2 linked regions of the Urbifossiella limnaea genome follow. Each later gene encodes a partner of the first gene's protein in a complex. Links are inferred from orthologs where the notes say so. Each region holds a gene or a part of one and is shown in the gene's direction. Other genes may lie near its edges.

Region 1 (7,696 bases):
GAAGAGTGCACCGGCCGACGCCCTCGCGTCCAGCCGGGCCGTGGCGAACGACCGCCTCCTGAAGGCCGGCGAGCAGGCCGTCCGCGAGACGAAGGACGCCGACACGCGGAAGCGACTCGAGGAAGCCGTCGGCCAACTCAAGTTGCAGAAGGACACAAACGAGGGGGCGGGCCGGGCGTTCCGCGGCGACCGGGCCGGCTACCAGACCGGCAAGCTCGGCGTGGACCTGGCCCAGAACACCGACAACCTCCGCAACCAGAGCCGGCTGACGCTGACCGCCAACCGCGCGGCCAACGGGCGGCAGGTGCTGGAGGTCGGCGGCGTGTGGATCGACGACGCCTACGAGGCGAAGATGCCGACCGTCGTGGTGAAGGCCCAGGGCTCCGGCTACTTCCGCATCCTGGAGAAGCAGCCGGCGATGCGCGACGTGTTCCGCCTCGGCAACGCCCTGGTGTGGGTGGCGCCGAACGGCACCGCAATCGTCGTGGACGCGAACGGCGGCAAGGACGCGCTCACCGACGCGGAGATCGACGCACTGTTCACCGCCCGCCGGTAGCACCGGCCGTTCCAGCCTGCCGGGCGAAGCCCACCCGTTGCAACGGGTGGGCTTTCTGCTTTAATCACCCTCGCCCCACCCTCCCGGAGCTGAACCCATGTCCGCGCCCCTGTCGCGCCGCTCGTTCCTCCAGGCCGGCGCCGCCACCGCCGCCGGACTCCTGGCCGCCACCCCCGCGGGTGCCGCCGGCGACCTCGTCGGCGACATCTCCCTCGGCGTTCAGAGCTACACGTTCCGCCAGTTCAACCTGGAGCAGGCGCTCCGCCGCATGAAGGACCTCGGGATCAAGAACGCCGAGTTCTACAACAACCACATCCCGCAGGCCAGCACGCCGCAGCAGCTGTCCACGATCCTCGGGCTGTGCAAAGAGTACGAGGTGACGCCGGTCGGGTTCGGCGTGCAGGCGTTCACGGACAACCACGACGCCAACAAGCGCGTGTTCGACTTCGGCAAGGCGCTCGGGGTGAAGTACCTGAGCGCCGACCCGACGCCGAACAGCTTCGACAGCCTGGACAAGCTGGTGGCCGAGTACAACATCGCCATCGCCATCCACCCGCACGGCCCGTCGGGGAAGGCGCTGCACCGGTGGTACTCCGCGGAGGTCATCATGCGGGCCGTGCGGGACCACCACCGCCTCATCGGCGCGTGCCTCGACACGGGGCACCTCATCCGCGCCGCCCAGCTCGGCGAGCGGCTCGACCCGGCGCAGCAGATCCGGCACATGGGCGCCCGCAACTTCGGGATGCACGTGAAGGACCACGACAACCGCCGCAAGGAGGACGTGGTGTTCGGCGACCCGACCGGGGCGCTGAACGTCGCCCAGGTGCTCGCGGCCCTGCGCGAGGTGCGCTTCAACGGCGCCATCTGCATCGAGTACGAGGCGCACCCGCAGGACCCGTCGCCGGACATGAAGAAGTGTGTGGACCACGTCCGCGACGTGGCCCGCCGGGCGACCTAGCCTATAACACTCGGTGACCGGGCCGCACGCCCCCCGCCGGCCGCCGGCGGGGGGCGTGCCGTTTGTCCGCCCCCGAGGCCGCCGTGCTGACGCCCGACCACATCACCGACCTCCGCCAGAAGCGCTACAACGGCACCGTGACATACGTCCGGAAGGTTCACTCCGACCTGATGGTCCTGCGGGTGAAGCCGGACTTCGTTCGCCCCGCGCACAAGCCCGGCCAGTACTGCTCGCTCGGCCTCGGCTACTGGGAGGCCCGCGCCGACGGATGCCAGGTCGAGACGCTGACGCCCGAGGAACAGACCAAGGTGGTCCGCCGGGCGTACTCGATCAGCAACTCGATCCTGACCGACGCCGGCGAGTTGGTGGACGTGCCGAGTACGGACTACCTCGAATTCTACATCGTGCTGGTGCGCGAGAACGCCGACGGCCGGGTGCCGGCGCTCACGCCGCGGCTGTTCGCCCTGGGCGAGGGCGACCGGCTCAACGTCGGCGAGAAGATCACCGGCGTGTACACGCTCGACCCGGTGAAGCCCGGCGACACGGTGTTGTTCCTGGGCACCGGCACCGGCGAGGCGCCGCACAACTACATGGTGTGGGAGTTGCTGCGGCGCGGGCACACCGGGAAGGTGCTGTCGGCGTCGTGCGTCCGCTACGCCCGCGACCTGGGCTACCTGGAAACTCACCGCCGCCTGATGACGCAGTTCCCGAACTACAAGTACCTGCCGCTGACGACCCGCGAGGCGACCGTCACCAAGAAGACGTACATCCAGGACGTGATCGCCGGCGGCGAACTGGAGGAGCAGCTCGGGGAGGCGCTCGACCCCGGCAAGACGCACGTGTTCCTGTGCGGCAACCCGAAGATGATCGGCGTGCCGCACCGCGACAAGGAGACCGGCGCCAAGACGTACCCGGAGCCGGTCGGGGTGATCGAGGTGCTCGAGAAGCGCGGCTTCCAGGCGGACGTGTCGGCGCTGAAGTTCAAGGGCAACGTCCACTTCGAAGAGTACTGGTGAGGGGGCGGCGTGGCCGACATCAACGAGGTCATCGGCGGCTACCGCCTGCGCACGCTGCTCCAGACGGGGCAGAAGTCGCAGGTGTTCGAGGTCGTGGAGACGCGGTCGAACCGGCACTTCGCCATGAAGGTGCTGCTGCCCGAGGCGGCGACCGAGCCCGAGGCCCGCGCCGAGCTGTTCAACGACGCCGAGGTCGGCGTGAAGATGGCGCACGCGAACGTCATCCGCATCCACAAGGTGGAGCGGTCGAAGGAGCGGCCGTTCTTCGTGATGGAGTTCTTCCCGTCCGGCTCGCTCCGGCTGCGGCTGCAGGCGAAGGACACGAAGTTCATCAAGGAGCACGCCCGCAAAATCTTCCGCGAGGCGGCGACGGGCCTGGCGTACATGAACGCCATGGGCTACGTCCACCGCGACGTGAAGCCGGACAACATCCTGGTCAACAGCATGGGCGACACGAAGATCATCGACTTCGCCCTGACCACGAAGGCGAAGCAGGGCGGCGGCCTGTCCGGCTTGCTCGGCAAGTTGCTGGGGAAGAAGGAGCGCGTCGGCGGCACGAAGAGCTACATGAGCCCGGAGCAGATCCTAAAGCAGCCGCTGGACGGCCGGGCCGACCTGTACAGCTACGGGGTGACCCTGTTCGAGTTGACTACCGGCCGGAAGCCGTTCGTGGGGATGACCGAGCAGGAACTGCTGACGAAGCACTTCACCGAGAAGCCGCAGAGCCCGGTGAACTACAACAAGGAGCTCACCGACGAGTTCGGGCAGATCGTGCTGAAGATGCTGGCGAAAAAACGCGAGGACCGGTTCGCCGGCTTCCACGAGTTCCTCATCGCCCTGCGGAAGGTGAAGATTTACAAGGACGAGAAGGTCGAAGACGAGGGGTAACAGCCTGCCGTCGCACGCCCCCCAGCCGCCCGAGGTTGCCGCCCGATGGTCCCCGACCCGCTGCCGTTCGAGCACGACATCCACGAACTGGAACAAGCGCTGGCCCGGCTCGAGGGCGGGGCCGCCACACCAGGCGGGGCCGAAGTCCTGAAGAAGATGCGCCGCGAGGTCGTGGCGTTGCTCCGGGAGCGGTACTCGACCCTGAGTGCGTGGGAAACTGTTCTGGTGTCGCGGCACCCGCAGCGGCCGCAAACCCTCGACTACATCGGCCTGATCTGCGACGAGTTCGTGGAGTTGCACGGCGACCGGGCCATCGGCGACGACCGGGCCATCCGAGCCGGGTTCGCGCGAATCGGCGACCACAAGGTCATGCTGATCGGCCACCAGAAGGGGAAGACGACGGCCGAGCGGACCCAGTGCTACTTCGGCTGCGCGCACCCGGAGGGCTACCGGAAGGCGCTGGCGAAGATGAAGCTGGCGGCGAAGTACCGCGTGCCGGTGGTGTGCCTGATCGACACGCCGGGGGCGTTCCCGGGTATCGGGGCGGAGGAGCGCGGCCAGTCGCAGCTGATCGCCACGAGCATTCTGGAAATGTCCCGGTTGCCGACGCCAATTGTCTGTGTGGTGATCGGCGAGGGCGGCTCGGGCGGGGCGTTGGGGATCGGCGTGGGCGACAGGGTGGCGATGCTCCAGCACGCGTACTACTCGGTGATCAGCCCCGAGGGATGCGCCGGCATTCTGTGGAAGGTGGCGACGGACGCGACGAAGCCGAAGGCCGCCGACGCGCTGCGGCTGACGGCGGCCGACTTGCAACGGCTGGGGGTGATTGACCACGTGATCGCGGAGCCGGTCGGCGGGGCGCACCGCAACCCGCGCGACGCCGGCAGTACGCTCAAGGGCTACCTGACGAAGCAACTCCGCGAGCTGGCGGCGCAGCCGTCGCCCCAACTCCTCCAGTCCCGGTACGCGAAGTTCCGCTCGATGGGCGTTCTGGGCTGAACGCCGGCCCGGTCGGGCCGGCGGTTTCACAACATAAGGTTGATTATCGGTCGCGGCGGAAGTACAGCCCGTTCCGCACGTCCGCATACAACGTCCGATAATGTATATTATGTATTGAAAACCGCCGCGGCTTGTGGACGCCGGTCGCCGGCCCGCGTACCTTGCGGATATGCCTGAAATCCTTGCGAATCCCGCCGCCCCGAGCCTCGACGTCGGCCTCGTCGGCTTCGGTATGATCGTCGACGAGACGTACCGCCCGTGCTTCGACGCCCTCGCCCGGTCGCCGCTCTTCCTCCCGGCAACCGGCCCGGTCCGTGTCCGCCTCACCGCCGCAGCCACCAGGACCGGCGCCCGCGTCGCCCGCTTCCTCCGCGACACCGGAACGCCCCCCGACGCCTTCGACAACCTCGTGGGAGACGACGCGGCCGAGCGACTCGCCCGGTCGCCGGTCCGGGCCGTGTGCGTCGCCAGCCCGGACGACCGCCACTTCGCCGCCGCCCGCGCCGCCCTCGCCGCCGGCAAACACACTCTGATCGAAAAACCCTCCGTCCTCAGCCTCACCGAACTGGACGAACTCGTCGCCACGGCCGCGAGAACCGGCGCCCTCGCCAAAGTCGTCTACCACAAGCTCGCGGACCCCGACCACAAGAAACTCCGCACGCTTTATCAGGACGGCGTGCTGCGGCACGTCAACAACGGCTACTGCTCGCTCCTCGAACCGAAGTCCATCAGCGGCGGGCAGTTCGCGGAATGGATCACCGGCCGGAACCCGTCAACCTACGTCGCCGTCCACTACCTCAAACTCATCGACTTCACCTTTGGCCCGGACTGGGACCTCGCCCGGATCACCGCCACCGGCCAGCGTGGAATCGTCGGCCCGGCCGACGGCCCCACGTGGGACTCGGTGCAGCTTCAGGTCGTGTACCACCACCCGGACTCCCGCGAGGCCGCGTTCGACATCCACACCAGCTGGGTCACGCCCGATAACTTCCCGGGGTACGTCGAGCAGGAGGTCCAGTTCCGCTTCGACAACGCCGTCTGGGCCGCCCACCAGCGCAAGCGCGGCGTCGAGCTCACGGTCGAGGGCCGCACCCCGCACGACATGAAGAACACCCCCAACTACCACTACAATGGCACGTTCCTCGAACCGTGGGGCGAGCGGTCCCAGCGCGGCTACGGCATCGAGGTCATCGAGCGGTTCTTCCGGGAGGTCGCCACCGTCGAGTTTGGCGGGTCGCCGGCGGAACGACCGCAGCGGCTCGCGGCCATGCAGGCGCTCGCCTACGACGACCTGAGCGCCGACCGCAACGTCGTCGCCGTCGTTCAGGCCTCAGAAGCCGTACTGAAGCACGCCGCGGCCGGCCGCCCAGGTTGCGTCGTGAAGGTGAACCAACCCGAGGGCGGGCTTGTCCTCTACGCGCCGGGCAGCGCGACCCCCGAAGTCCTCTACCCCGGGCGGGTCTGAGTCCGCCCCACACACCAGGCCCGCCGTGGACCGGAAGCGCCTCGTCCGCCTCAGCAAGTTCCTGAGCCTCCACCTCCGGCACCAACCGGCGGGCCTGGGACTCACGCTCGAACCCGGCGGCTGGGTTCCGGTCGCCGACCTGATCGCCGGCGCCGCCCGCGTCGGCTTCCCGATGACGCCCGAAGACCTCGACGAGGTCGTCCGCAGCAACGACAAGCAGCGCTTCGCCCTCGACACGACCGGGACGAAGGTCCGCGCGAACCAGGGCCATTCCGCCGATGTCGACCTGCAACTCGAACCCGCCGAGCCGCCGGCCGTGCTGTACCACGGCACCGCCGACCGGTTTCTCGACGCCATCCGCGGCGACGGCCTGCTGAAGATGGCGCGCCACCACGTCCACCTGTCCGCCGACACGGCCACCGCCGCGAAGGTCGGGACGCGGCACGGCCGGCTCGTCGTCCTCGAAGTGAATGCGGCCGCGATGCGGGCCGCCGGGTACACCTTCTACAGGGCCGCCAACGGCGTCTGGCTCGCCGACGCCGTGCCGCCCGAATACCTTCGGGTCACCCCGCCCCCGGACGCCTGACATGCCGCCGATCGAACACCCCGCCGAACCCGCGTCCAACGCCGCCCGCGCCGCCGCCGCCGCCGTTGAGCCGCGGTCGCTCCGCACGTTCACCCCGTCGCAGGCCGTGCTCGCCAGGAGCGCCGGCGTCTACCACTGGACCCCAGAAGGCCGCCGCCTGTTCGACTTCTCCTCCGGCGTGCTCGTCGCCAACCTCGGCCACAACCCCGTGCGCTGGACGCAGCGATTCTTCGACTACATGGGCTGGCCCGCCGCGGGGAAGGGGGCCGGCGCCTTCGACGCCGGGCCGGATTACTTCCCGGCCGTGGCCATGACTGCGTACAACGCGGTGACGCCGATCGAGGCCGAGGCCAGCCGCCGCCTCATTGCGGCGCTGCGGGCCGAGCCGGGCGGCGGGCGGATGGAACAAGTGATGTGGGCGGCGTCCGGCTCGGAGGCCATTCAGAAGGCGCTGTGGGCGACCCACGCCCGCGACCGCACCCGGCCCATGATCCTGGCCACGCGCTACGGCTTCCACGGCAAGAAGGGGCTGGCCAACGCCGTGACCGGCAGCGAGGCCGACGCCGAGCGCGACCCGCGCGTGAAGTTCATCACCTTTCCGACGGCCGAGTGCCGCGACGTGGCGCAGCGCGGCGAGCCGTTCGACACGGCCCCCTACGAGAAGGAGTTGGCCGCCCTCCTCCACCAGTTCGGCCGGCGGATCGGCACGCTGATCACCGAGCCGTACCTCGGCGGCGGCGGCTCGTACCACCCGCCGAAGGAGTACCTGCAGTTCCTCCAGCGCTGGTGCCGGGCCAACGACGTGCTGTTCATCCTCGACGAGGTGCAGGCGAACTTCGGCCGCACCGGCAGCATGTTCGCGTACAGCACTTACGGCCTGGAGCCCGACCTGGTGGTGCTCGGGAAGGGGCTAGGCAACGGCGTGCCGGTCGCGGCCGCGGTCGGCCGGGCGGACGTGTTCGGGGCGCTCGACTACGGCGAAGGGTCTGACACGTGGAGCGCCAACCCGCTGAACTGCGCCGCCGTGCTGGCGACGCTAGACGAGTTTGAGGCGCGGGACGTGATCGCCGCGATGAAGGAGCCGTCCGCGCTGATCGAGCGCGGGCTGGTGGCGCTAAAGGCTCACCCGTTCGTGGCGCACGTCCGCGGCGAGGCCGGCGGGATGGTGTGGGGCGTCGAGTTCGCGGACCACGGCGGCAAGTCGGCGGCGGAGTGGGCGAACGGCTTC
Region 2 (5,970 bases), 390 kb from region 1 along the record:
CAAGGCCCGGCTCGAAGACATGTCGTTCGTCCACAGCGGCCTCCGCATCACCTTCCGCGACGAGCACGGCGGCCACGTCCACGAGTTGCACAACCCGGGCGGCCTGCCGTCGTTCCTCCAGAAGCTCGTGGCCGACGGCGGCAAGCCGAGCGTGACCGAGGCGGCGTTCGCGGCCGTGCGCGAGACCGGCAGCAAGATCGAGGTCGCCCTCCAGTGGACCGAGTCCACCGAGGAGACGTACCGCAGCTACGTCAACGGCATCCGCACGCCGAACGGCGGCACCCACGAGAACGGCCTGAAGTCGGCGCTCCGCAAGGCGGTGAACGAGTACGTCGAAACGCACGACATTAAGATCAAGGGGCTGAAGGTCACGGCCGACGACATCCGCGAGGGCGTGACGGCGGTGCTGTCGGTGTTCGTCCGGGAGCCGCAGTTCGAGGGGCAGACCAAGCAGCGGCTGAACAACCCAGAGGTCGAAGGGGCGGTCGACAACTTCGTCCGGCCGGCGCTGGAGGCGTGGCTCAACAACAACAAGACGGCCGCGGACGCGATCGTCGGGCGGATCATCCTGGCGGCGAAGGCCCGCGAGGCGAGCCGGGCCGCCGTCATCGAGGTGAAGCGGAAGACGCCGGGCAGCCGGCGGTTGAGCCTCCCCGGCAAGCTCGCCGACTGCAAGAGCACGGACCGCGACGAGACGGAGCTGTTCATCGTCGAGGGCGACTCGGCCGGCGGCTCCGCGAAGCAGGGGCGGAACAACAACACGCAGGCGGTGCTGCCGCTGCGGGGAAAGATTCTCAACGGCGAGGACCTGCCGACGGCGAAGGTGCTCGGCAATCAGGAGATCGCCGACCTGGTCACGGCCGTGGGCACCAGCGCCGGCGACAAGTTCCACTACGACGGCCTCCGCTACGGCAAGATCATCCTGCTGATGGACGCCGACGCGGACGGGCACCACATCACCACGCTGATGCTCGACTTCTTCTTCCGCCACGCCCCGGAGCTCGTCCGCAAGGGGCACGTCTACATCGCTCAGCCGCCGCTCTACCGCATCGACGTGGGGAAGGAGACGCACTGGGCGCGCGACGACGAGCACAAGGAGGAGATCCTGGCCGGCCTGAAGGCGAACGCGAAGCCGGACATCACGCGCTTCAAGGGCCTCGGCGAGATGCCGTTCCGGGTGCTCGCCGAGACGACGCTCCACCCCAGGACGCGGACGCTGCTGAAGGTCGAGATCGACTCCAACCTGGACGCCCACGACGCCTTCCGGGAGCTGCTCGGCAAGGAGGCGGAGCACCGCTACCGGTTCATCATGGAGAAGGCCGACCAGGCGGTGGCCGAGGACTTGGACGTTTAGCAACGGGTGAGGCCCGCCCGTCGCGGCGGGTGGGCGTTCCCCACACCCGTCCGTAGATTCACCCCGGAACGGCACCCTACGGGAGACGCACGCAGATGGCCGCTGTCAAGGTCGGGATCAACGGGTTCGGGCGGATCGGCCGGCTGGTGTTCCGGGCTCTGGTCGAGCAGGGGCACCTCGGCAAGACGCTGGACGTGGTCGCCGTCAACGACCTGGTTCCCGCCGACAACCTCGCCTACCTCCTGAAGTACGACTCCACCCAGGGGAAGTTTGCCGGCGAGGTCGCCAGCAAGAAGTCGAGCCCGTCGGTCGCCGAGGACGACGTGCTGGTCGTGAACGGCCACGAGATCAAGTGCCTGGCCGTGAAGGAAGGCCCGACGGCGCTGCCCTGGAAGGACCTGGGCGTCGAGTACGTCATCGAGTGCACCGGCCTGTTCACCGAGGCCGCGAAGGCCAAGGGGCACATCACGGCGGGCGCGAAGAAGGTCGTCATCTCGGCCCCCGCCAAGGACGAAGACATCACCGTGGTGATGGGCGTCAACCACGAGAAGTACGACGCGTCGAAGCACAACATCATCAGCAACGCCAGCTGCACCACGAACTGCCTCGCCCCGGTCGTCCACGTCCTCCTCAAGGAGGGCTTCGGCGTCGAGGAGGGGCTGATGACGACCGTCCACAGCTACACCGCGACGCAGAAGACGGTGGACGGCCCGAGCAAGAAGGACTGGAAGGGCGGCCGGTCGGCGGCGATCAACATCATCCCGAGCGGCACCGGCGCCGCCCGCGCCGTGGGCCTGGCCATCCCCGAGGTGAAGGGGAAGCTCACCGGCATGTCGTTCCGCGTGCCGACGCCGACCGTCAGCGTCGTGGACCTGACGGTGAAGACGACGAAGGAGACGAGCTACAAGGACATCTGCGCCGCGATGAAGAAGGCGAGCGAGACGTACATGAAGGGTATTCTCGCGTACACCGCCGACGAGGTGGTGAGCACCGACTTCATCCACGACAACCACAGCAGCATCTTCGACGCCGGCAGCGGCATCGAGCTGAACAGCAAGTTCTTCAAGCTGGTGAGCTGGTACGACAACGAGTGGGGCTACAGCAACCGCTGCGTGGACCTGCTCCAGTACATGATCAAGAAGGGCTGAGCAAGCAATCTCACGCGGAGGCGTCGCGCCGCAGCGAATCCAAGACTCGGGTCTTCGCTGCGGAGCGACGCCTCCGCGTGAGCTTCCTCTGGAACAAACGGATGCCCAAGAAGACGCTGTCCGACCTCGGCCCGCTCGCCGGTAAGAGGGTGCTGGTGCGCGTGGACTTCAACGTCCCGCTGGACAAGAAGACCGGCGCGGTCAAGAACGACCGCCGCATCCGCGGCGCCCTGCCGACCGTGCAGGCGCTACTCGACGCCGGCGCCGCCGTGATCGCCATGAGCCACCTCGGCCGGCCCGAGAAGGCCACGCCCGAGGAGCGCGCCAACCTGACGACGGACAAGGTCGCCGCCCGCTTCGGCGAGTTGCTCGGCCGGCCGGTCAAGAAGGCGGCGAACGACGTGGTCGGTCCGGCGGTGTCGGCAGCCGCCGCGGCGCTGAAGCCGGGCGAGGTACTGCTGCTTGAGAACCTGCGGTTCGACCCGCGCGAGCAGCAGAACGACGCCGAGTTCGCGGCCGCGGTCGCGGGCCTCGCCGACGCCTACGTGAACGACGCCTTCGGCACCTGCCACAACGACAAGGACGCCAGCATGGTCGCGGTTCCCGCCGCGATGAAGGCGGCCGGCAAGCCACGGGCCGTGGGGTTGCTCGTCGAGAAGGAACTGACCATCGTCGACGGCCTGATGACGGCCCCGAAGACGCCGGTGCTGGCCGTCATGGGCGGGGCGAAAGTGTCCGACAAGATCGCGTTCATCAACGCCCTCCTCTCGAAGGTCGATTCGCTCCTCATCGGCGGGAAGATGGCCTACACCTTCCTCAAGCTGAAGGGCTTCGACGTGGGCGCCACCCGCGTCGCCGAAGAGGAACTGGCGGCCGCGACGCCGCTGCTCGGCCACGTCGGCGGGAAGATCACGCTGCCCGTGGACTGCCTCGCTGCGAAATCGAGCGACCTGGGCGTCACGCAGGTCGTCGAGGTCGGCGGAGCCATCCCGGCGGATTACGAGGGTGTGGACATCGGGCCGAAGACCCTCGCCCTGTTCGCCGGCAAGATCAACCAGGCCGCGACGGTGATCTGGAACGGCCCGGTCGGGTGGTTCGAGCAACCCGCGTTCAGCGCCGGCACCAAGGGCGTCGCGGCGGCGATGGCCGACAGCGGCGCCGTCACCGTGGTCGGCGGTGGCGAGACGGCGGAGGCGGTGGAGCAGTTCGGCTACGACAGCAAGATGACGCACGTGTCCACCGGCGGCGGGGCGTTCCTCGCTTACGTCGAGGGGCGGAAGTTCCAGTCCCTGGCCCAGATCGACGACCGCGGCTAACTCCGAGTTCTTGATGTCTTCGATCCCCCAACCCGCCGACCGGAAGAAGGGCGTCCCGGAGGGGCTCTGGCTCCGCTGCCCGGGGTGCAAGGCCACGGTCTACCGCAAGGAGGTCGAGGCCCGGCTGTTCGTCTGCCCGGAGTGCGACCACCACTTCACCGTGCCGGTCCGCGACCGCATCGCCCAGCTCCTCGACACCGACAGCTTCGAGGAGTGGGACGCCGAGCTGGCGCCGTGCGACCCGCTCGGGTTCGTGGACCGCATCCCGTACGCCCAGCGGCTCGTTGAGGAGCAGGCGAAGACCGGCCAGAAGGACGCGGCGGTCTGCGGCAAGGGGTTCGTCCGCGGCCGGCCGGTCGTCCTCGGCATCACCGACTTCCACTTCATGGCCGGGAGCATGGGGAGTGTGGTCGGCGAGAAGCTGGCCCGCGCCGCCGAGCGCGCCGCCGACGCGAAACTGCCGCTCATCTTCGTCAGCGGCTCCGGCGGCGGGGCGCGGATGCAGGAGGGCATCCTGTCGCTGATGCAGATGGCCAAGGTGTCGGCCGCACTGGCCCGGTACGATACGGCCGGCGGGCTGTACATTTCGATCCTGACGAACCCGACGATGGGGGGGGTGGCCGCGAGCTGGGCCTTGCAGGGCGACATCCACCTGGCCGAGCCCGGGGCGATGATCGGCTTCGCCGGCCGGCGGACGATCCGCAACACCGTCGGGCTGGAGTTGCCCGAGAAGTTCCAGACGAGCGAGTTCCTGCTGAAGCACGGGTTCGTGGACCGGATCGTCCACCGCCGCGACCTGCGGACCGAGGTCGCCCGAATCATCGACTACTGCGACATCCAGTAACGCCGTGAGGCGCCCGTGGGCTTCTTCGATTTTCTGACCGGCAAGGGCAAGGACAGGGGCGGGGTCGGTGGCTCGCCGCGCAAGGTGGCGAACATCGCCAAGCGCTTCGAGCTGAGCGGCAAGACCGGCCAGGGGAGCATGTCCAAGGTCTACCGGGCCTACGACCGCGAGATCGGCCGCAACGTCTGCCTCAAGGTCCTCGACAAGGTCAAGACGAAGGAGTTCGAGGCCCGCTTCCCCGGCCTGAAGAAGCCGTCCGAGGGCGAGATCTGCATGGCCCTGCGGCACGAGAACATCGTGCGCACCTACGAGCACGGGCTGACGACGAACGGCGAGCCGTACATCGTCATGGAGTGGGTGGACGGTTACGGCCTCAGCTACCTGGTCGAGACGCGGAACGCCCAGCTTAAGGGAAACCGGATCAACTACCTGTCGCAGCTGAGCGACGCCGTCCAGTACATTCACGACTCCAAGTACCTGCACCGCGACCTGTGCGCCCGCAACATCATGGTCAACACCGAGGGCGTGCTCAAGCTCATCGACTTCGGGCTCGCGATCCCGTACACGCCGCAGTTCTGCGCCCCCGGCAACCGGACCGGCACCAAGGAAATCATGGCCCCGGAGCTGCTTGCGCGGCGGACCACCGACCACCGCGTGGACATGTTCGCTCTCGGCGTCACGGCCTACGAAATGTTCACGTTCAGCCTGCCGTGGGAGCGGTCGATGGACTCGAACGAGTACTCCCGGCGGGTGATGAACACGCCGCCGAAGAACCCGAAGGACGTGAACAAGGACCTGGACGACGAGACGGCCGCCGTGTTGTTGAAGGGGATCGCCAAGGTGCCGACGGACCGGTTCGGCTCGGCGAAGGCGTTCAAGGAAGCCCTGGAACGCCTCCCGCGGCAGGACTGGTAGCCGTCACCCCTGCCGCCGCCCGACCACCTTCAGTTTCGCCTTGTCGGCCACGAATACCTTTTCGCCGTGGCCGGGGAATCGCACCTTCACCCGCCGCAGCGCGCCGAACCCGCTCAGATCGGTGACCTGCCCCAGCCCGTACTCGTCGTGCTGGACAAGTGCCCCGACTGCCAGGCCGGTGTCCGGCGGCACGACGATCGACGCGGCCTCCTCCGGCTTCTTCGGAGGGATGAACGGCCGGACCCCGGTGTCGGCCCAGTCGCGTGCCGCCGGCGCCACCTTCGCCCGCCACTCGTCGGCGGCCCCCCGCGCGACGTTCCGCGTCATCGACAGGTCTACGTGCTCGACGGACGAGTCGCGCGGCAACTCGCCGAGGAAGCTGCTCGGGATGGC

Evidence for each region. Proteins that work in one complex are often made in the same cells at the same time.
Region 2: the proteins of ETAA1_RS15180 (region 1) and accD are in contact, whole or in part, in a solved structure (PDB 8UXZ), measured with the Escherichia coli proteins. The link is inferred for Urbifossiella limnaea from one-to-one orthologs.

What each region holds. Positions count from the first base shown.
Region 1 is NZ_CP036273.1:3,695,285-3,702,980, reverse strand. Bases 2,533-5,440 are described here. They hold ETAA1_RS15180 (acetyl-CoA carboxylase carboxyltransferase subunit alpha), read left to right. Parts: upstream 2,533-3,463; coding sequence 3,464-4,417; downstream 4,418-5,440. Other genes in these bases: ETAA1_RS15175 (Gfo/Idh/MocA family protein), read left to right, coding at 4,587-5,440; ETAA1_RS15185 (serine/threonine protein kinase), read left to right, coding at 2,540-3,418. Outside these bases: ETAA1_RS15200 (VIT and vWA domain-containing protein), read left to right, coding at 1-556; ETAA1_RS15195 (sugar phosphate isomerase/epimerase family protein), read left to right, coding at 654-1,514; ETAA1_RS15190 (ferredoxin--NADP reductase), read left to right, coding at 1,598-2,530; more of ETAA1_RS15175, read left to right, coding at 5,441-5,882; ETAA1_RS15170 (RNA 2'-phosphotransferase), read left to right, coding at 5,908-6,468; ETAA1_RS15165 (aminotransferase class III-fold pyridoxal phosphate-dependent enzyme), read left to right, coding at 6,470-7,696. UniProt on the Escherichia coli protein: Component of the acetyl coenzyme A carboxylase (ACC) complex. First, biotin carboxylase catalyzes the carboxylation of biotin on its carrier protein (BCCP) and then the CO(2) group is transferred by the carboxyltransferase to acetyl-CoA to form malonyl-CoA.
Region 2 is NZ_CP036273.1:4,079,943-4,085,912, forward strand. Bases 2,942-5,746 are described here. They hold accD (acetyl-CoA carboxylase, carboxyltransferase subunit beta), read left to right. Parts: upstream 2,942-3,831; coding sequence 3,832-4,662; downstream 4,663-5,746. Other genes in these bases: ETAA1_RS16705 (phosphoglycerate kinase), read left to right, coding at 2,942-3,818; ETAA1_RS16715 (serine/threonine protein kinase), read left to right, coding at 4,678-5,577; ETAA1_RS16720 (ATP-dependent helicase), read right to left, coding at 5,581-5,746. In the rest of the region: ETAA1_RS16695 (DNA gyrase/topoisomerase IV subunit B), read left to right, coding at 1-1,354; gap (type I glyceraldehyde-3-phosphate dehydrogenase), read left to right, coding at 1,450-2,502; more of ETAA1_RS16705, read left to right, coding at 2,580-2,941; more of ETAA1_RS16720, read right to left, coding at 5,747-5,970.